Regions from separate parts of the Blastococcus sp. SYSU DS0619 genome, predicted to be linked through region 1. Evidence: riboswitches for the same ligand, from Rfam matches in the RefSeq annotation. Region 1 holds a riboswitch; the other holds the start of a gene.
The links. Region 1 has a riboswitch for cyclic di-AMP ahead of ACI79T_RS17795 (NlpC/P60 family protein). Riboswitches for the same ligand answer to the same signal wherever they lie in the genome.

Region 1 (9,682 bases):
GGCGACCTTGGTGCCGCCGATGTCGATACCCAGCGCCGGCCGGGCCGCCACGTCGGAGGTGGTCACGCGATGTCGAACCGCTGGGCGGTCGGCTGCTCGCCGGCCGGCGGGTCCTCCGCCGCCGTCGGCGCGGTTGCCTCGGTCGGTGCCTCGGGAGCGTCCCCGGCGGCGGGCTCGGCGGGGGGCTCCGCTAACGCGCGGAGCGCGGCCGCGGTGGCGGTGAGGACGTCGGCCAGTGCCGCGGTCACCTCGGGACGCTCGCCCCGGACCACGGCCGCCAGCTGGCAGACGGGGCACCAGCGGCAGTCGCTGCCGTGCTCGTCCGCGGTCGCACCGGGAGCGGGCTCGGCGGGAGCCCGCACGGCGTCGGCCAGGCGGCGGGCCTGGTCGAGCCAGTCGGCACCGGTGGTCATGTGGTCCTCCCCTCGGCCGCCAGGAGGTCGGCCGGCCACTGCTGCGGATCCGGGCGGAAGCTGACCTCGAGGCGCGCGTCGGCGGTACCGGGGGCGGCCAGCCGGGCCCCCGTCACCTCGCACCGGCGCAACAACGAGTCCAGGCGCAGCGAACGACGATCCTCCCCCACGGCCACCACGAGGTCATCGCCCCACCGGGTCAGGCCCACGTCCGCCCGCTCGGCGAAGGGCAGCGGCACGCCGAGAGCCCACCCGCCGCCGTCCCGGCGCCGCGGGACCGGGGCCGCGGGACCGCCGGAGCCGGGGAGGTCCAGCCCGTCCAGCAGCGCCACCGCGGCGTCGACGTCCGCCGGCGCGCCCGGCAGCTCCGCGACGTCGTGCACGGGCGCCACGTCCGCCAGGCCGTGGCGCGCGGCGTCCTGCTCGGCGGCGCGGGCGGCCCACCACTCCCCCGGGCCCGCCGCCGGGAGCACCCGGGCCAGCACGGCGGCGGCCCGCAGCCCGTGCAGGCCGAGGACGGTCGCCGCGCCGCGCACCTCCGGGACGGCGGCACCGCGCGCGCCGGCGGTGAGCCAGACCGCCGTCGTCGTCGGGTCGGCCAGCCGGTCGTCCGCGAGCACCCGCTCGACCGCGGGGAGGGCGGCCAGCACGGTGTCGAGCGGGCCGCGCCGCGCCGCGCCGGCGGACACCGCGGCCGTCCGGACGGCGGCCAGGGCCCGCGCCGTCGGCGGCAGCACCTGGTCCAGCCACCACCGCAGGGTCCCCGGCAGGGCGGCCAGCGACAGCCCGTCGCGCAGCGGACCGGCGTCGACGACGACCAGCTCCGCGTCGGCGTCGGCCAGCGCCGCGAGCACGGCGAGCTCGTCGGCCCCCGGCGGCGGCACCACCGAGCTGGCCGGCGGGAGGGTCAGGTGCGGCAGCAGCGGGGCGAGCGCTTCCACGTGGGCGCCCCACAGCCCCGCCACGGCCCGCCGTCCGTCGGCCCGCTGCACGCGGAGACCGGGCACCGCGTCGAGGGCGGGCACCGGAGCCGGCTGCCGCGAGAGCAGCAGCACCTCACGGCCCTCCCGGGCCGCACGGACGGCAGCGGCCGCGGCGACGGTGGACGTCCCCGCACCGCCCGGGCCGGTGACCAGCAGGGTGCGCACGCCGGGTCAGCCCTCGACGCGCTTCTTGAGCTCCTTGAGCGCGGTGTCCAGGATGACCTTCTCCGCCTTGCGCTTGATCATCCCGAGCATCGGGATGGAGAGGTCGATGGTGATCGAGTAGGTGACCTCGGTGCGGCCGGCGCTCTCGACGAGGGTGTAGGAGCCCTCCTGCCGCTTCTGCATCTGGCCGGTGACCAGGTGCCAGGAGACGCGGCGGTCGTCGTCCCAGGAGTACTCGAGGACGTAGTCGTCCTTGACCGCGCCGGCGTCGAGCACGAAGTGGACGCGACGGGCCCGCCCGTCGTCCCCGGTCTCGAGCACCTCGACCTTCTTGGCGGCGGCGACCCACTGCGGATAGGAGGGGAAGTCGGCGATCACCGCCATCACCTCGGCCGCAGGCGCCTCGACGACGATCGACTGGGTGGACTGGTCGGCCATGGCCAGCAGGCTAGCGGCTCCCGGGTGAACCGGCCCCGTCCCCTGCGGCACTCGGCTACTGCCGGGTAGCACCAGCGGCTAGATTGGCCGGGACGTCCCCGTACCGGGGCCGCGGGCGACGGTGCCTCGTGGCCGGCGGGGAGGAGAGGACCCGGCGTGCGCGAATTCAGCGTTCCTGTGACCACCGAGATCGGCCCCGACGAGGCGCTGACCGACATGCTGGCCACCAACGTAGCCGAGGCCGGCGCCGAGGTGGGGCTGCGGCGCCGCCGCGGCGGCCAGTGGCAGGACGTCACCTGGACGGAGTTCGCCGGCGAGGTCGCCGGCGTCGCCAAGGGGCTCATCGCGGCCGGTGTCGCCGCGGGTGACCGGGTCGCCCTCCAGGCGAAGACCCGCTACGAGTGGACGGTCTTCGACTACGCGATCTGGACCGCCGGCGCGGTCGTCGTCCCCATCTACGAGACCTCCAGCGCCGACCAGGTGGCCTGGATCCTGTCGGACTCCGGGGCCACCGCGGTCGTCGTGGAGCGCGACGAGCACGCCACCGCTGTCGACTCCGTCCGGGACCAGGCACCCGAGCTCAAGTCGGTCCACGTGATCGAGGACGACGCGATCGGCACGCTCACCCAGGCCGGCGCCGGCGTCCCGGACAGCGAGCTCGAGGCCCGCCGGAAGACGCTGAACGCCGACAGCCTGGCCACGCTGATCTACACGAGCGGAACCACGGGCCGGCCGAAGGGCTGCGAGCTCACCCACGGCAACTTCCTGTTCGAGATCGACAACGGCATGACGCTGCTCGGCCGGTTCATGAACACGCAGGGCTCGCTGCTGCTGTTCATCCCGCTCGCGCACGTGCTGGCGCGGGTCCTGCAGTGCGGCGCGATCAAGACCCGGACCGTCATCGGCCACACCCCGGACGTCAAGAACCTGGTCGAGGACCTCGGCGAGTTCAAGCCGACCTTCGTGCTGGCCGTCCCGCGGGTGTTCGAGAAGGTCTTCAACCAGGCCAAGGCGAAGGCCGAGGGCGACGGCAAGGGCAAGATCTTCGACCGGGCCGCCCAGGTCGCCATCGACTGGTCGCGCGCACAGGACACCGGCGGCGCCGGGCTGGGGCTGAAGCTGCAGCACGCGCTGTTCGACAAGCTGGTCTACGGCAAGCTCCGTGCCGCTCTCGGCGGCCGGTGCATGGGCGCCATCTCCGGCGGCGCGCCGCTCGGCGAGCGCCTGGGCCACTTCTTCCGCGGCATCGGTGTCCCGGTGTTCGAGGGCTACGGCCTCACCGAGACCACCGCCGCGGCCGCCGTCAACCACGAGGGCGCCTACCGCATCGGCACGGTCGGCCAGCCCCTCCCCGGGGTCGGCGCCAAGATCGCCGAGGACGGCGAGATCCTGCTGCGCGGCGGCGTCGTGATGCGCGGCTACTGGAAGAACGAGCAGGCCACCACGGAGGCCATCGACGGCGAGGGCTGGTTCCGCACCGGCGACATCGGCGAGATCGACGACGACGGCTTCATCAGGATCACCGGCCGCAAGAAGGAGATCCTGGTGACCGCGGGCGGGAAGAACGTCGCCCCCGCGGTGCTGGAGGACCGGCTGCGGGCGCACCGCCTGGTCAGCCAGTGCATCGTCGTCGGCGACCAGCGGCCGTTCATCGCCGCGCTGATCACCCTGGACGAGGAAGCCCTGCCGCAGTGGCTGACGTCCCAGGGCAAGCCGGCCGACCTCACCGTCGAGCAGGCCCGCGAGGACGCCGACCTGCAGGCCGAGCTGGACGCCGCGGTCAAGGACGCCAACAAGGCCGTCTCCCAGGCCGAGGCGATCAAGAAGTTCACCGTGCTGAGCACCGACTTCACCGAGGACAACGGGATGCTGACGCCCAGCCTCAAGCTGAAGCGGAACGTCGTCATGAAGGAGTTCAGCTCCGACGTCGACGCGCTCTACACCCGCTGAGCAGCAGACCGTCCACCGAGCCCCGTCCCGCAGCCGCGGGGCGGGGCTCGGTGCGTCAAGGGCTCCGGGTCCAGGGCTCCAGCAGGCGCGCGAAGTCGGTCGCGATGGTCGACCACGACCACCGCTGCTCGACCCAGGCCCGCCCGGCGGCCCCCATGGCGCGCGCCCGCTTCGGGTCGTCCAGCAGGCCGGCCAGGGCGGCAGCCACGGCGGCCGGTGAGCGGGGGTCCACGACGTGGCCCGTGACGCCCTCCCGCACCGCCTCCGGCGCTCCGCCGGAGGTCCCCGCGACGACCGGCCGACCGCAGGCCGCCGCCTCCAGGAAGACCATGCCGAGCCCCTCGACGTCCAGCCCGCCGCGGCGGGTGCGGCAGGGCATCGCGAAGACGTCGCCCGCCGCGTAGTGCGCGGGCAGCTCCTCGTGCCCCACCGGGCCGGTGAGGACCACGGAGTCCTGCAGCCCGGCCCTGGCCACCGCACGGCGGAGCGACGTCTCGGCCGGGCCGCCACCGACCAGCAGCAGCCGGGCGCCCGGGTGCCGGGCGAGGACCTGCGGCCAGCCGGCGACGAGCACGTCCTGCCCCTTGCGGGCGACCAGCCGGGAGACGCAGACCACGACCGGCGCCCCGCCCAGCCCGTACCGTTCGCGCACCCCCGCGCCGTCGGCCTGCGGGGTGAACCGGTCGACGTCGACGCCCGGGGACAGCTGCGCCAGGCGGGCCCGGCTCCCGAGCGCCGGCTCGAGCCGGTTCCGGGTGTACTCGCTGATGTAGGTGACGACGTCGAGTCCCGAGGCGATCCGCTGCATCACCTGGCGGCTGCCCGGCAGGGCTACCCAGCCGGTCTCGTGCCCGTGCGTGGCGCCGACGAGGTGCCGCACCCCGGCCGTGCGGAGGGCGGGGGCCAGCAGGCCCAGCGGTGCGGCCGCGCCGAAGAATGCGGTGTCGCAGCCGAACCGGTCGACGAGTTCGGCGGCAGCCCGGGCGGTGGCCCGGGTGGGCAGCAGCATCCCCGTCGGACGGCGGACCACTCGGTAGGGCAGCGCCGCGTCGTGCTCGGCGGAGCCCGGCGAGTCCGACGCCAGCACGATCAGCGAGTCCGGTGGACGGCGTGCCAGCAGCGCCGCGACGAACGTCTGGATGCCGCCCTGCCGGGGCGGGAAGTCGTTGGTGACCACCAGGGTCCGGGTCACCGCGTTCCCTCCAGGAGGCGCCAGTCCTCGGCCATCGCGATGCGCGCAGCCGTGGTCGGGTGACTGCCGAAGAACCAGTGCCAGGCGGCCGGCGGATCGGGGTCGCCGAGATTCGCCGTCGCCAGCCGCTGCTGCATGGCGATGAACGCATCCGGGTCGCGGGTGAGGTCCAGGGCGCGCAGATCGGCCCGCTCCTCGATCTGCCGGGACACCAGGTTCTGCACCGGGGTCGCGACCAATCCACCGACGGCGACCAGGAACAGCAGCAGCGGCACGACGCGGGGGTCGCCCGGCGACTCCGCCCCCGCGCGGCGCAGCAGGCGCGTCGAGCTCAGCAGCCACCCGCCCAGCGCGGTCGCCGCCCCGGCGCCGAGCGCACCCATGAGCGTGCCGGTGAGCACGTCGTCGGTGGCCACGTGCCCGAGCTCGTGGGCCACGATCGACTCGATCCCCTCGTCCGGCAGCTCGGCGAGCACCGTGTCGTAGAGGACGATCCGGCGGGTGGACCCGAAGCCGGAGACGTAGGCGTTCAGGGCCGTGGTCCGGCGTGAGGCGTCGGAGACCAGGACGTCCTGCACCGGCGTGCCGTTCGCGTCGGCCAGTGCGAGCAGGTCGGTGCGCAGCTCGCCGGCCGGCAGGGGCTCGAACGAGTTGAAGGCCGGCTCGATGACCACCGGGTAGAGGAACGAGCCGACGACGACGAAGGCGGCCGCCGCTCCCCCGGCCCAGGCCCACCAGGTGCGCGGGGCCCGCCGGACCAGCCACAGGACGGCCAGGACGACCACGGTCGTGAGAGCCGCGCTGATGGCCACCGAGACGGCGACGTCGCGCAGCCAGAGCCCCCATCCGCGGGTGGACAGGCCGTACCGGTGCCGGACCGACTCGGCGTAGGCCGACACCGGCAGCGTCACCAGGCGGCCGACCACCACGAGAGCCGGCACACCCACCAGCACCTGGACGAACCACCGGCCGCCCAGCGGAGCGGCCACCGCGCGCACCAGCCGCCCGCCGAGCCGGGTCAGGCCGAGGACCGCCGAGACGGCCAGGCCGAGGACCAGGGAGAGCAGCGACGCTGGGCGCAGCGCGGCCGCGAAGGCCTCCGCACGGTCCAGCTGCGCGGCCGCCAGCCCCGCGGTGGGGTCGGGATCGGTGTGCCCGCCGGGCGGCTCGGCCAGCAGGTCCCACGGCGTGCGGACGACGATGACGACGACGAGGGCGATGCCGAGCACGATCGCCGTCCCCAGCGCAGCCCGGGCGGCTGGCCGCCCTCCCCCGTACACCCGGCCGATCCTAGGTGCGCCGTCCGCGGGAACCCCGGGGCGGAGCGCCGAGTGCACGCCGCGCAGATCGGCTCCGGGAGCCCCATCCTCGGCGCGATCCCGTCGAGCCCGGAGAACGACGAGGGCCGGTGACCTCGGCAGAGGTCACCGGCCCTCGTGGGACGGGCGCTGTCAGCCGGCGAGCACCCCGGCCGGCCTCCGCGCCGCGGTCCGCTCCTCGCTCGCTGGCGCTCGCTGCGATGCTCCCGCGGCTGTCAGCCGGCGATCCGCCGGGCGCCGTTGTAGCTGCCCATCGCGTCCAGGCTCGCGATCTTCACCGGCTGGCCGGAGGTGGCGGCGTGCACCATCTGCCCGTTGCCGATGTACATGCCGACGTGGCTGACCGGGCTGTAGAAGAACACCAGGTCACCGGGCTGCAACTCGCTGCGGGAGACGGCCTGGCCCATCCGGGACTGCGAGGCGCTCGAGTGCGGCAGGGTCACGCCCGCGGCGGCGTAGGCGTAGGACGTCAGACCCGAGCAGTCGAAGGCGTTCGGACCGCCGGCGCCCCAGACGTAGGGGTCGCCGATCTGGGCCAGCGCGGTGTTCACGGCGACCTGCGCGGCCGAGCTGGGCGCGACGACCCCGCTGGGCGCGGGCGCGGGCAGGCTGTCGCCGCCGTGGACCCGGGCCACCTCGGCCTGCTGCGGGGCCGTGAGCGCGTCGTACCGCCGCTGGTACTCGGCGATCTTCGTCTCGAGATCCTCCTGCTTGGCGGCGATCTCGTCCACGACGCGCTGGGCCTCGGCGGCAGCCGCGGCGGCGGCGTCCCGGGACTCCTCGGCGTCCTCGGACGCCAGCGTCACCTCGGAGAGCACGTCGCTGGTGTGCCCGGCGATCACGTCGAGCGTGCCGAGCTGGGACACCAGCTGGTCCGCCGAGTCGCTGGACAGCAGGACGTCCAGCTGCGACATGCCGCTGCCGGTGTAGGCGCTGCGGGCGAGCAGGCGGACCTGCCCGTCGAGGGCGTCGAGCCGGGCCTGGGCCGCCTCCGCCGCCTCGGTCGCGACCTCGGCGTCGTGCCGGTGCGCGTCCAGGGCGACACGCGCCTCGTTCAGCTGCTCGGAGACGACCTCGAGCTCGTGGCTGGCCTCGGCCACCTGGGCGGCGACCTCGTCGGCCGTGCCGGGGACCGCGCTCGCGGTGGCGGGGAGAAGGGTGACGGTCAGGGCAGCGGCTGCGCTGACCAGCAGGCCGGAACCGACCGGTCCGAGGCGGCGGGCGCTCGCAGGGCTGCGCCGGCCGACGGTGGCGAACTGCTCAGGGGCGTGCGTCAGTAGTGCGTGAGGGGGCGCCACGTGCGGCGGCTCTCCGTTTCTTCCACTGCTACCGCCGACCGAGTTAGCTGACGGGTTCGGGCTGGGAAGACTGGCCCTATCCCCCGCGGGCCGGCGAGCCGGTCGCGGGAGAACTCACCCCAGAACTGCGGTGGGTCCCCGGTACACCTCGGGCGCCGGTGCTGCGCGCCGCGCGGTGATTAGGCGGTGTTCGGTCGAGGTCACCCTTCGACGGATGACGACCACCCGGCCGAACGGCGACGACCTTAACGACCGTGATGCGCCTGTGACAATCGGGAACGGGAGAAACGTGTGGGACGTCATTCCGTCCGACACGGCGCTCCGACCTCGGCATTCACCCGTTCGGGTGTATGCGCGGCCCGCGCACGACGGGCACCGCGGGTCAGCCCGTGCGCCATCCGGAACCCTCGCCGCCGCGGCCGTCGGAGCCGTCGGGGTGGCGCAGGGGCGGCACCAGGCCACCGTCGGCCAGCGCGCGGACGGCCCGGCGTTCCACGTCGTCGAACTCCACCACCACACCCGGCGGGGGGACCACGACGTCCTCGGCGGCAGCCGCGGCCGACCCGCCGCGGGCACGGCCGGTCATCGGGACGACGACCGGATCGATCCCCTGCCATCCCGGCGGGGCGCCGAGCAGGACGGTCACCACGCAGTCGGCGCAGCCGGTCCCCCGGACGGTGCAGGTGTCGCAGTCGATGAGCATCGCTTCTTCTCCTCCGTGAGTCGTTCCGCACGCTAGGAGGAGGCACCGACAATTCCGGCGCACCGCCGTCCGGCCGCCGGGGCGCCTCAGGTCCCGGCGTACTCCCAGTGCCAGGGCTCCTCGCGCCCGTTCCCCGGATCGGCCCAGGTGGGGTGCAGGAAGCCGAACCGGCCGGCGTGGGCGACCATCCAGGCGTACTGCCGCGTGCCGAACGTCTGGATCCCACCGCACAGGTCGACCGCGAGACCCCAGCCGTGGTTGCTGGTGCCGGGCACCGCGGCGAGGGCCGGCTTCTCGCCGTAGAGCCGGACCTGGCCGGCATAGGTCCGGTAGGAGTCGGTGATGCACAGCGGAGCGCCGAACGCGGCCGCGTAGGCCGACGACATGGCGCGGTAGGCCGCCGCCGCGTCGCAGCGCAGCGAGTGCCCGCCGACGCCCAGCGGGCACATCGCGCTCGGCGGGATGAGCCCGTTCGGATAGCCACCCCACGCTCGGGCCCCGTCGTAGCTCGGCGGGTAGACGGTGTTGCCGCACTCGGTCCGCAGGGCTCCCGCGGCAGGCCCGGGGACCGGACCCGCCGGCCGCTGGCCCAGCACCGGCCGGCCGACGGCCAGCACCTGGTCGGCCGGCAGCGTCCGCACCACCACGGCACCGGCCCGCGCGTCGGCGGCGAGCATCGTCCGCTGGTCCAGGGCGATCCCGACGTGCCCCAGTCCGGCCTCGCCGGAGCCGAGGAAGACGAGGTCGCCGGGGAGCACGTCGGCGGCGGCCACGGGGGTGGCGGTCGCGAACAGCTCCTCCTGCGTGGCCGGCAACGGGACCCCGGCCCGCCGGAAGGCGGACTCCACCAGCGTCCCGCAGTCCCAGGAGTCGGGACCGGCCGTCCCCGGCGCGTACGGCCGGCCGAGCGCCTCCATCGCCGCGCTGACCGCCGTGAGCGTCTCGGCGGGCAGGACCAGCAGCGAGGTCGGCTGCCCCGGCAGCTGCGCCACCCCGCGCTGGGCACCACCCCCCGTGGCGCCCACGGGCACCAGCCGGTCCGGCAGGCCGCGCGCGGGCTCGCGCAGCGCGGCGGCCGGCACGGTGTCGACGCCGGCGGCGCGCAACTGGTCCACGTAGGCCCGCCAGCTGGCCGCCGTCTGCTCGTTGACGTCCACCTGCTCGCGCTGCAGCCGGGACAGCTGGCCGTCGACGACCTGCAGCGCCTCGTCCAGCTCCGTC
Region 2 (9,682 bases), on a different contig from region 1:
GGGCACCCCGGGCGCCCACGGACGGACGAGGGAGGCGGGCATGGCCGGCGCGGACGGGCGGGACGGCGTCCTGCTGTCGCTCAACGTGGGGTCCTCGTCGCTCAAGGCGGCGGTGCGTGACCCGGAGCTGCGCCTGCACGTCGACCTCGCCGGTCTGGACGGGCCCGACGCCCGGCTGACCGTCACCGTGCCGGGCGTCGCGCCGGAGACGGCGGGGTGCCCGGGCGGGTGGCCGCGGGCGCTGGACGAGGTCGCCGGCGCCCTCGCCCGGCACGGTCTGCGCCCCACCGCCGTCGCGCACCGCATCGTGCACGGCAGCCCGGCCCTGGACTCGGCGCGCGTCGCCGACGACGCGCTGCTGGAGCGGCTGGGCGGGGAGGCCGACCGCGATCCGCTGCACCTGCCGCGCCAGCTGCAGGTGGTCGCCGACGCCCGGGCGCACTGGCCCCGCTGCGCGGAGGTGCTCGTCCCCGACGGCGGCTTCCACCGCGACCTGCCAGACGAGGCGACCACCCTGCCCCTGCCCGCGGCGGACCGGGCGGCCGGCCTGCGCCGCTGGGGGTTCCACGGGCTGGCCGTGCAGAGCGTCGTCGAGCTGGTCCCCGACCTGGGCGCCGGGGTCGTGGTGCACCTCGGCAGCGGGTGCAGCGTGACCGCCGTCGAGGACGGCCGGCCCCGGTCCACCACGATGGCCCTCAGCCCGGCCGGCGGCGTGCCCTCGCTGACCCGCAGCGGCGACCTCGACCCGGAGGTGGTGCTGCAGCTGCTCGCCGAGCATGACGGCTCGGTGCCGGCGGTGCGCGAGCTGCTCAACCGGCGCTCGGGGGTGGCGGGGCTGAGCGGCGGGAGCACCGACGTCCGGGTCCTGCTGGCCGACGACGGGGACGCCGCCGACCTGGCGCTGCGGGTGTTCGTCCGTCAGGTGGCCATGGCCGTCGGGGCAGCGGTGACCACGCTGGACGGGTGGGACACCGTCGTCTTCACCGGCGGGATCGGCCGGCACTCCACGGAGATCCGGGAGCGGGTGTGCGCCCGGCTGCTCCCGCTGCGGCCCGGCGCCGCGGCGGCGCCGGGCCCGCCCAGCGCGCGGCTGGCCGCCGCCGGGATCCGGGTGCTGGCCGTGCCCGTCGACGAGGAGGCGGTCATGGACCGGCTCGCCCGCGCGGCCCTCTCCGATCGGGGCGCCGGGCGTTGAACCGGCTCAGGTCCGGGTCCGGTCCCGCGGCCCCGGCAGGTCCGCCGGCGTCCGGGCTCACGCCTCCGTGGCGTGCCCGGGGAGCGCCGGGGCCGCGGGCGCCCGGGTGGCCGGCAGCCGCGTCCGCCAGCCGCGGAGCAGCCCGATCTGGACGGCGATGTAGCAGCGCCCCGGCCCGGACGGCGGGGTGAGGAGGCCCAGCCGGTCGTGCTCGAGGACGAGGGCGGGGTCGCTGACGACCCGGGACGGCCCGACCACGGTCACGCCCCACCCGGCGCCTGACCCGCCGTCGTAGGCGTCCACCCCCAGGGCGACCACCGTCCGGCGGACGGCGTCGACGACGCTGTTGCCGAGCCGGCCGGGGATCAGCACGCTGCCCTCGTGCAGGGCGAAGCTGACCGGCACGAGGGCCGGGAGGGCCCCGTCGGTGAAGCCGAGCCGCCCGATCGAGGCCGTACCGAGCAGGCGACGGCACTCCGCCTCGTCCAGGACGTCGACCTGGTCCTCATCGGTGGTGGGCACGGGCACTCCTCGTCGTGGGCGGGCCGGGACCCGGCCTCCCCACTGTCGGTCGCGCGCGACCGGTTGCCGCAGGGCCCTAGGTCCCGAACGGCGCGCCGCTCGTCCCGGACCCGCCCGCGGCTCAGCCCTCGGCGAGCCAGATCGCGGTGTGCGGCGGCAGCGCCACGGTGGCCGACGACCGGCGCACGCTGGTGTTCGAGGCCAGCAGCACGGTGCCGCGGGAGCGGACCAGCGAGGTCCCCGAGCCCATGTTGACCACGCACCGCACCACGCTGCCGTCCGGCGCGGTGCACCGCACCGTGAGGACGTCGCCCCGCGTGCTGACCGTCGCCTCGCCCGAGCCGAGCGCCGGGTGCGCCTCGCGCAGGGCGAGCGCCCGGCGGTAGAGGGTCAGCATGGAGCCGCCGTCGCGGGACTGGCGGGAGACCGCGTAGCGGTCCCACCCGTCGGGGATCGGCAGCCAGGGCTCGGCGTCGCCGGTGGAGAAGCCGACGCCGGCCGTGGGGTTCCAGGGCATCGGCACCCGGCAGCCGTCGCGGCCCGACCGCGCCCCACCGCTGCGGAAGAAGATCGGGTCGCGCTTGGCCGCGTCGGGGACGACGGCCTGCGGCAGGCCCAGCTCGTCGCCGGCGTAGACGTACGCCGAGCCGGGCAGCGCCAGCATCAGCAGCGCCGCCGCCCGGGCGCGGGCGGTGCCCACCGCGCCCCCGCCGAACCGGGTCACCTGCCGGTCCTTGTCGTGGTTGCCGAGGACCCAGGAGACCGGGGCGCCCACCTCGCCGAACGCGTCGAGCGCGGTGCGCACGCCGTCGGCGAAGGACTCGACCGACCAGGGGGACTTCAGCAGCCGGAAGGAGAACGACTGGTGCATCTCGTCGGGGCGCGAGTAGAGCGCGACCTCCCGCGGGTCGGCCAGGCAGACCTCGCCGACCAGCATGGTGTCCGGGTACTCGTCGCAGACCGAGCGCCACCGGCGCCAGACGTCGTGCACCTCGGGCTGGTTCCAGGTCATCGCCTGCTCGGGGCCGTGGCCGAAGAGCGTGGGGGAGTAGGCCCCGGGGTTGTCCCGCAGGCCGGCGTCCTTGAACAGGCCGTAGGCGACGTCGACGCGGAAGCCGCTGACCCCGCGGTCGAGCCAGAAGCGCAGGGTCCGCTCGAAGTCGGCGGCGACAGCGGGGTCGCGCCAGTTGAGGTCGGGCTGCTCGGGGGCGAACAGGTGCAGGTACCAGCGGCCGTCGGGGGTGCGCGACCAGGCCGGCCCGCCGAAGAGCGACTGCCAGTTGTTCGGCGGCTCCTCCGACGGCGGCGCGAAGTGGTAGCGGGCCGCCTCGGGGGAGTCCGGGTCGGCGAGCGCGGCCTGGAACCAGGGGTGCCGGTCCGAGGTGTGGTTGGGGACGACGTCGAGCACGACCCGCAGACCGAGGGCGCGGGCCTCCGCGACCAGGGCCTCCAGGTCGGCCACGTCCCCGTACTCGGGGTCGACCGCGCGGTAGTCGACGATGTCGTAGCCGCCGTCGGCGCCGCCGGAGGGGTAGTGCGGGTTGATCCACACCGCGTCGACGCCCAGCCACGCCAGGTAGGGCAGCCGGGAGCGGAGGCCGGCCAGGTCGCCGATCCCGTCCCCGTTCCCGTCGGCGAACGAGCGCAGGTAGACCTGGTAGACCACCGCCGATCGCCACCAGGGGGACGACGACGTCTGAGCCGCGACCTCTTCACGGGTCGCGGTCCGCACCGTTGCGAGCCGCACTGCCATGCGACCTCCATCGGCACGGTGCCGCCGGTGCTTGCGTCCCCTGGGCGGGAAGGTGCCCGTGGTGCATCCCGTGACCACTCCGTGAGGTGAGACCGCGCCGCCCGGGGGAGGAGAGGCCGTGCGGCCGCCGGGCCCGGGGGCGCGGGCTGCCGACGTCGCCGGGGCGGGCCAGGATGGCCGCATGGCAGATGGCGCACGGACCCACGACCTGGTCGTCTACGGGGCCACCGGCTTCGTCGGGCGGCTGCTCGCGGCCTACCTGGCCGAGCACGCCCCGGAGGGCACCCGGATCGCGCTGGCCGGGCGGTCCCGGCACCGGCTGGAGGAGGTGCGCGACGCCCTGCCGGCCGGCGGCCGCGACTGGGCGCTGGTGGAGGCCGACTCCACCGACGAGGCGTCCCTGGCTGCCCTGGCCGGCAGCACCCGCGTCCTGGTGACCACCGTGGGTCCCTACGCCCGCTACGGCCTGCCGGTGGTCGAGGCGTGCGCCCGCGCCGGCACGCACTACGCCGACCTGACCGGCGAGGTGCTGTTCGTGCGGGAGGCCATCGAGCGCTGCGACGCCGTCGCGAAGGAGACCGGCGCGCGGATCGTCCACGCCTGCGGCTACGACTCCATCCCCTCCGACCTGAGCGTGTTCCTGCTGGCGCAGCAGGCTGCCGCCGACGGGGCGGGCGGGCTCCGCGACGTCCAGCTGGTCGCCACGCTCCGGGGCGGGTTCAGCGGCGGGACGATCGACTCGATGCGCGCGCAGGTGGAGGCGTTGCAGAAGGACCCCGCGCTGCGCCGCGTGGTGGCCGACCCGTTCGCGCTGAGCCCGGACCGGACCGCGGAGCCGGACACCCTCCAGCCGCGGGACGCCGGAATGCCCTCCCGGACACCCGACGGGCGGTGGACGGCGCCCTTCGTGATGGCGCCGTTCAACATCCGCATCGTGCGGCGGAGCAACGCGCTGCAGGACTGGGCGTACGGGCGGTCCATGCGCTACGGCGAGGTCATGGGGGTCGGCCGCGGACCGCTGGGTGCGGTGACCGCGGCCGGGGTCAGCGCCGGGCTGGTCGCCACCGTGTCCGCCATGAGCCTGGCCCCGACCCGCGCGCTGCTCGACCGCGTGCTGCCGGCCCCCGGCAGCGGCCCGAGCGAGGCGGTCCGGCGGAAGGGGTGGTTCCGCATGGTCGTCGACGCCGGCACCGAGGACGGCCGCCGGTACCGGGCGACCGCCGCCGGGAAGGGGGACCCGGGCTACGCGGCGACGGCGGTGATGCTCGGGGAGAGCGCCCTCGCGCTCGCCCTCGACGGCGACCGGCTGCCCGAGCGGTCCGGCTCGCTCACCCCGGCCACGGCGATGGGCGAGGTGCTCGTCGAGCGGCTGCGCGCGGTCGGGCACACCTACGAGGTGACCGCGCTCTGAACGGCCGTGCGTCGGCGGCGCCGGAGCGGCGTCGCTAGGGTTGGCGGACATGCCGACCAGCTCGACGGACCTGCCCGTGGGGACGATCCAGGACCTCGGCCTGCCCGGACGGGCGGTGACCGCGCTGACCCGTGCGGGGATCACCGACGTCGCGGCGCTGGCCGCGCTCACCCGACGGGACCTGACCGCCGTCGCCGGGCTCGGACCGGGCCTGGTGGCCGCCATCCGGGCGGTGGTGCCCGAACCACCCGCCCGGCTGCCCGGGGCGGACGGATCGCCCGCTCGTGGCGCCGGCGACCGCTCCGCCGGTGCGGCCGACGGGGAGCGCGCGGCGGAGGAGGCGGAGTCCCCGGCCGCGCCGGCCATCCCGTCGTTCGCCTCACTGCGCGGTCCCCGCCGCCGGTCGGCGGTCGACCTGCTGCTGCCGGACGCCCCGGCCGCGCAGGAGCCCGAGCCGGAGCCGGCCGGCGAGCCGCCGGCCCGTCCGGCGCCCGCCCGTCCGGCGCCCGCCCGGACTGCGTCCACCGGACCGGCCGACGCGGCGGTGCGGCCTCCTGACTACGCCGATCTCCTCCGGCTCGGCATGCACGTCGCCCGGGCGGTCCTGACCGCACCCGCCCGCTGCCTGCGCCGGCTGCTCGGCTAGGGGCCGCACCCGGCGGCGCCGGTCCCGTCGGCGACACTGCGGGGGTGCTGCGGCTCCTGCTCCGGCGCCGCGAGTCCGCGATCGAGGTCGCCGAGCTCGCCGACGACGGGACGACGTCCCCGGTCACCGCTGTCCCGGCCGACGAGCTGCCCGCGCTCGTCGCGGAGCGGGAGTCCGCGCCCGCGGCCGTGCGCTGGGTGTGGGACGACACCACCCGCTGGTACCCGGCGCTGCTGGCGGCCGGGGTGCGGGTGGAGCGCTGCACCGACCTCCGGCTGACGCACGCCGTCCTGCGCCGGTCCCCGTTCGCCGACCAGGCGCTCCTCGCGGGCGCGGACACCGCCGGCTGGGACGCGCTGCAGCCGGTGACGGCGCCCGACCCGGCGCTCTTCCCGCCCGCCGATCCCGCCGACCTGCTCGACCCGGCGGCCGAGCACCGGCGCCAGCAGGGAGTCCTCGCCGCCTCGCCCCGGCGCGACGGGCTGGCGCTGCTGCTCGCGGCGGAGTCCTCCGGTGCCCTGGTGGCCGCCGAGATGACGCACGCCGGCCTGCCGTGGCGGGCCGATGTGCACGAGCGCCTGCTGACCGGGCTGCTCGGGCCGCGCCCGGTGGGCGGCGGGCGACCCGCGGTCCTCGAGCGGCTGCTCGGGGAGATCCGCACCGCGCTGGACGCCCCCGGGCTCAACCCGGACTCACCCGCCGAGCTGCTGCGCGCGCTCCAGCAGGCCGGTCTCCCGGTGGCCGACACCCGCTCGTGGACCCTCGAGCAGCTCGACCACCCGGGCGTCCCGGCCCTGCTCGAGTACAAGAAGCTCATGCGGCTGCTCACGGCCAACGGCTGGAGCTGGCTGGAGGCCTGGGTGCGGGACGGGCGGTTCCGCTCCTCGTTCCTGCCCGGTGGGGTCGTCACGGGGCGGTGGGCGTCCACCGGCGGCGGCGCCCTGTCGGTGCCCACGCTGATCCGCCCGGCGGCGGTGGCGGACGACGGGTGGCGGTTCGTCGTCGCGGACGTGGCCCAGCTGGAACCGCGGGTGCTCGCCGGGATGAGCGGCGACGGCGCGATGGCGGAGGCGGCGCGTGCCTCGGACCTCTACGAGGGCATGGTCGCCGGTGGGGCGGTGGCCACGCGGGCGGAGGCGAAGCTCGGCATCCTCGGGGCGATGTACGGCGGCACCCGCGGCGAGAGCGGCCGGATGATGCCCCGGCTGACCCGCCGTTACCCGCAGGCCATCGGCCTGGTCGAGGCGGCCGCCCGGGCGGGGGAGCGCGGGGAGGTGGTGCACACGCTGCTGGGCCGGGGATCGCCGCCGCCCGCCGGGGCGTGGGCGCAGCGCGCGGTCGATCTCGGCGAGCCCGCGGAGCAGCCCGGCTCGCGGGACGAGCGCGACCGGGCCCGCCGCGCCTGGGGCCGGTTCACCCGCAACTTCGTGGTCCAGGGCACCGGCGCGGAGTGGGCGCTGTGCTGGCTGGCAGACCTCCGCAACCGGCTGTGGCGGCTGGGCGGCGACGGCCCCTTGGAGAGCCGACCGCACCTGGTGTTCTTCCTGCACGACGAGGTCGTCGTGCACGCGCCCGAGCAGCTCGCCGACGAGGTGGTGACGGCGGTGCGGGCCGCGGCGTCCACCGCCGGGCGCCTGCTGTTCGGCGGCTTCCCGGTGGACTTCCCGCTCGACGTCGCCGTGGTCCGGTCGTGGGCCGACGCCGGCTGACCGGATGCGGCCCTTACACCGCCGATGGGCCCGGAGCCGGCACGCGACACACCTCACGCCGTGGAAATAGCCCGCTCCTCGTTGTCACGGATGCATAACGGCGGTTACCGTGGCCAGGTCCGATCGGTCGCCACGTCCCCATCCGGGGAGTCCGGTCGGACGCCGCCGAGTCGCCCGCTGCCATCGCGCCGCGGGTGAGCCGGGGACCCACCGCAGCACTGGGGTGAATCGCGCGCCGAGCACGTCGGCGCGGGTAGGGCGACTTCCACGCCCGAATCCGTCAGCTAACCCGGTAGGCGGCAACGGAAGAAACGGAGAGCCGCCGCATGGCGCGCCCTTGCACCACCGCACGCCTCAGCTCCCGCCGGCACCGCCGCACCCGGGTGCGTCCGCGGAGCTGATCGCACCGCGCACCCGGCGTCCCGCCCGCTGTCCGGCCACCTCCGAGCACTTCCCGCTCGACCGGCTCCTCGCCGTCTCCCGGTGGCCCGCCCAGCCGGCCCGACGCCGGCGCCCCGCTGCCCGCACCCCCGCCGCGGCCCGCCCTCCGGCCGGCCGCGTGACACCTTCGGAGCTCCCGCACCCATGAACCCCCGCACCACCACGTCCGGCCGCCGCCGGCCCCCCGCGCACGTCCGCCGCCCGGCCATGTACCTGGCGGTCGCCGCAGCCGGCGCCGTCCTGGTCAACACCCTCGTCGGCGTCGAGCCGGCCGCGCAGGCCGTGGCGGAGACGCCGCAGTCGGTCAGCGTCGCCCAGGAGCTGGGGCTCACCGCCTCCTCCGGTCCCATCGACGTCACCGAGGACCTCGCGCCGCTGCAGGACCTCGCCGCCAGCCGCAGCACCCGCGACGCCGAGCAGGCCGCGGCTCAGCAGGCGCAGGCCGCCGCCGACCAGGCGGAGCTCGACCGGCAGCAGGCCGAGGCCGAGGCCGCCGCCCGCGCCGAGGCCGAGGCGAAGGCCAAGGCGGAGGCGGAGGCCGCTGCCGCCGCCGCGTCGGCGGCAGCCCCCGCGCCGGCGGCCGCGGCCGCGAGCCCCAGCCAGCAGGCCCGCGCCGCCGCGACGGCGGCCGCATCGGTGGTCGCGTCGGCGGTCGCCAAGATCAGCAACACCGCGGGCAGCCACCGGCCGGTGGTGCAGGCGGCGGCCGACGCCGTGGTCAGCAACGTGCCCGGCGCCGCCGGCATCACGCTCGGCGGCACCCGCGCGAGCGCGGCCGACCCGGGTGGCCACCCGTCCGGGCTGGCGCTGGACTACATGGTGATGTCGAACGCGGCGCTCGGTGACGCGATCGTCGAGTACCACCGGGCGCACTGGGACGAGCTGGGCGTGGACTACCTGATCTGGGAGCAGCGGATGCTGTCCTCGGCCGGGGGGTCCTGGAAGGCCATGGAGAACCGCGGCAGCGCCACGGCCAACCACTTCGACCACGTGCACGTGAACTACCAGGGCTGAGCGCCGTCACCCCGGGCCCGTGGGGTCCGGGGTGCGGCCGGTCCCGCGGGCCCGGGTCAGTCCGGACGGGCGGCGAGGAGTGGGCCGTCCTCGTCCAGGGCCCGCGCCAGCTCCGGTGAGTGGCGCACCGGGAGCGGGCGGCCCGTGCGTGCGACCGCGGCGTCCAGGTGGTCGAGCAGCAGCAGCCGCCCGGCGGACGACAGCCCGGTGACCGATCCGGCGTCGACGGCGTCCACCCGCACCGGTTCGCCGCCGTAGCGGTGCAGGAACGCGGCGACGGCGGCGTCGTCGACCTCCCCGGCCAGGCACAGGACCCGGCCCGCGGCGGTGTTGAGCAGCCGGACCACGCCGCGGACCTGGGCGAACGGCCGGGGCGGGGGCGAAGGCACGACACCAGTGTGACTCCCCGGGCGTGGCGGGGGTTCAGCTCGGGTCTCGACGGGCACTCCACAGGGCGCGGGACCGACGGGTGGGGACCATCTCGCGGCGACGAGCACGAGGGGATCGGGAGTGACCACGGCCGACACCAGCCGGCAGATCCTCGGCGACCGCTACGAGCTGCTCGACCTGATCGCCGTCGGCGGGATGGGCGAGGTGTGGCGCGGGCGCGACGTGCTGCTCGACCGCCCGGTGGCCGTGAAGGTGCTTCGCAGCGAGTACGCCGACAACCCGCTGTTCGTCGCGCGGTTCCGCTCCGAGGCCCGGAACGCGGCGAGCCTGAGCCACCCCAACATCGCCGCCGTCCTCGACTACGGCGAGTCGACCGCGGACCGCACCGGGGAGCACCTGGCCTACCTGGTCATGGAGCTCGTCGAGGGGCCGCCGCTCTCGGCATGGCTGGCCGAGGACGGCTCGCTCGGCACCGGCGCCGCGCTGGCGATCCTCCAGCAGGCGGCGGCCGGGCTCGCCGCGGCCCACCAGGCCGGCGTGGTGCATCGCGACGTGAAGCCGGCCAACATCCTGCTCACCCCCGACGGCACCGTGAAGCTCA

Region 2: linked by a shared signal. The riboswitch ahead of ACI79T_RS11155 (hypothetical protein) and the one ahead of ACI79T_RS17795 (NlpC/P60 family protein) in region 1 are both predicted to bind cyclic di-AMP.

Annotation. Positions count from the first base shown of each region.
Region 1 is NZ_JBJHAM010000020.1:55,669-65,350, forward strand. Features, by position in the region: gene ACI79T_RS17760 (ROK family glucokinase) at 1-66, opposite strand, end outside; gene ACI79T_RS17765 (hypothetical protein) at 63-413, opposite strand; gene ACI79T_RS17770 (ArsA-related P-loop ATPase) at 410-1,561, opposite strand; gene ACI79T_RS17775 (SRPBCC family protein) at 1,568-1,999, opposite strand; gene ACI79T_RS17780 (AMP-dependent synthetase/ligase) at 2,156-3,949, shown strand; gene ACI79T_RS17785 (glycosyltransferase family 4 protein) at 4,005-5,141, opposite strand; gene ACI79T_RS17790 (M48 family metallopeptidase) at 5,138-6,421, opposite strand; gene ACI79T_RS17795 (NlpC/P60 family protein) at 6,676-7,758, opposite strand; cyclic di-AMP (ydaO/yuaA leader) riboswitch at 7,776-7,954, opposite strand; gene ACI79T_RS17800 (hypothetical protein) at 8,141-8,461, opposite strand; gene ACI79T_RS17805 (D-alanyl-D-alanine carboxypeptidase family protein) at 8,548-9,682, opposite strand, start outside.
Region 2 is NZ_JBJHAM010000007.1:97,424-107,105, reverse strand. Features, by position in the region: gene ACI79T_RS11185 (hypothetical protein) at 41-1,195, shown strand; gene ACI79T_RS11180 (pyridoxamine 5'-phosphate oxidase family protein) at 1,253-1,717, opposite strand; gene ACI79T_RS11175 (glycoside hydrolase family 13 protein) at 1,839-3,470, opposite strand; gene ACI79T_RS11170 (saccharopine dehydrogenase family protein) at 3,652-4,881, shown strand; gene ACI79T_RS11165 (DNA-directed RNA polymerase subunit alpha C-terminal domain-containing protein) at 4,931-5,527, shown strand; gene ACI79T_RS11160 (bifunctional 3'-5' exonuclease/DNA polymerase) at 5,572-7,236, shown strand; cyclic di-AMP (ydaO/yuaA leader) riboswitch at 7,405-7,550, shown strand; gene ACI79T_RS11155 (hypothetical protein) at 7,822-8,691, shown strand; gene ACI79T_RS11150 (hypothetical protein) at 8,748-9,080, opposite strand; gene ACI79T_RS11145 (protein kinase domain-containing protein) at 9,202-9,682, shown strand, end outside.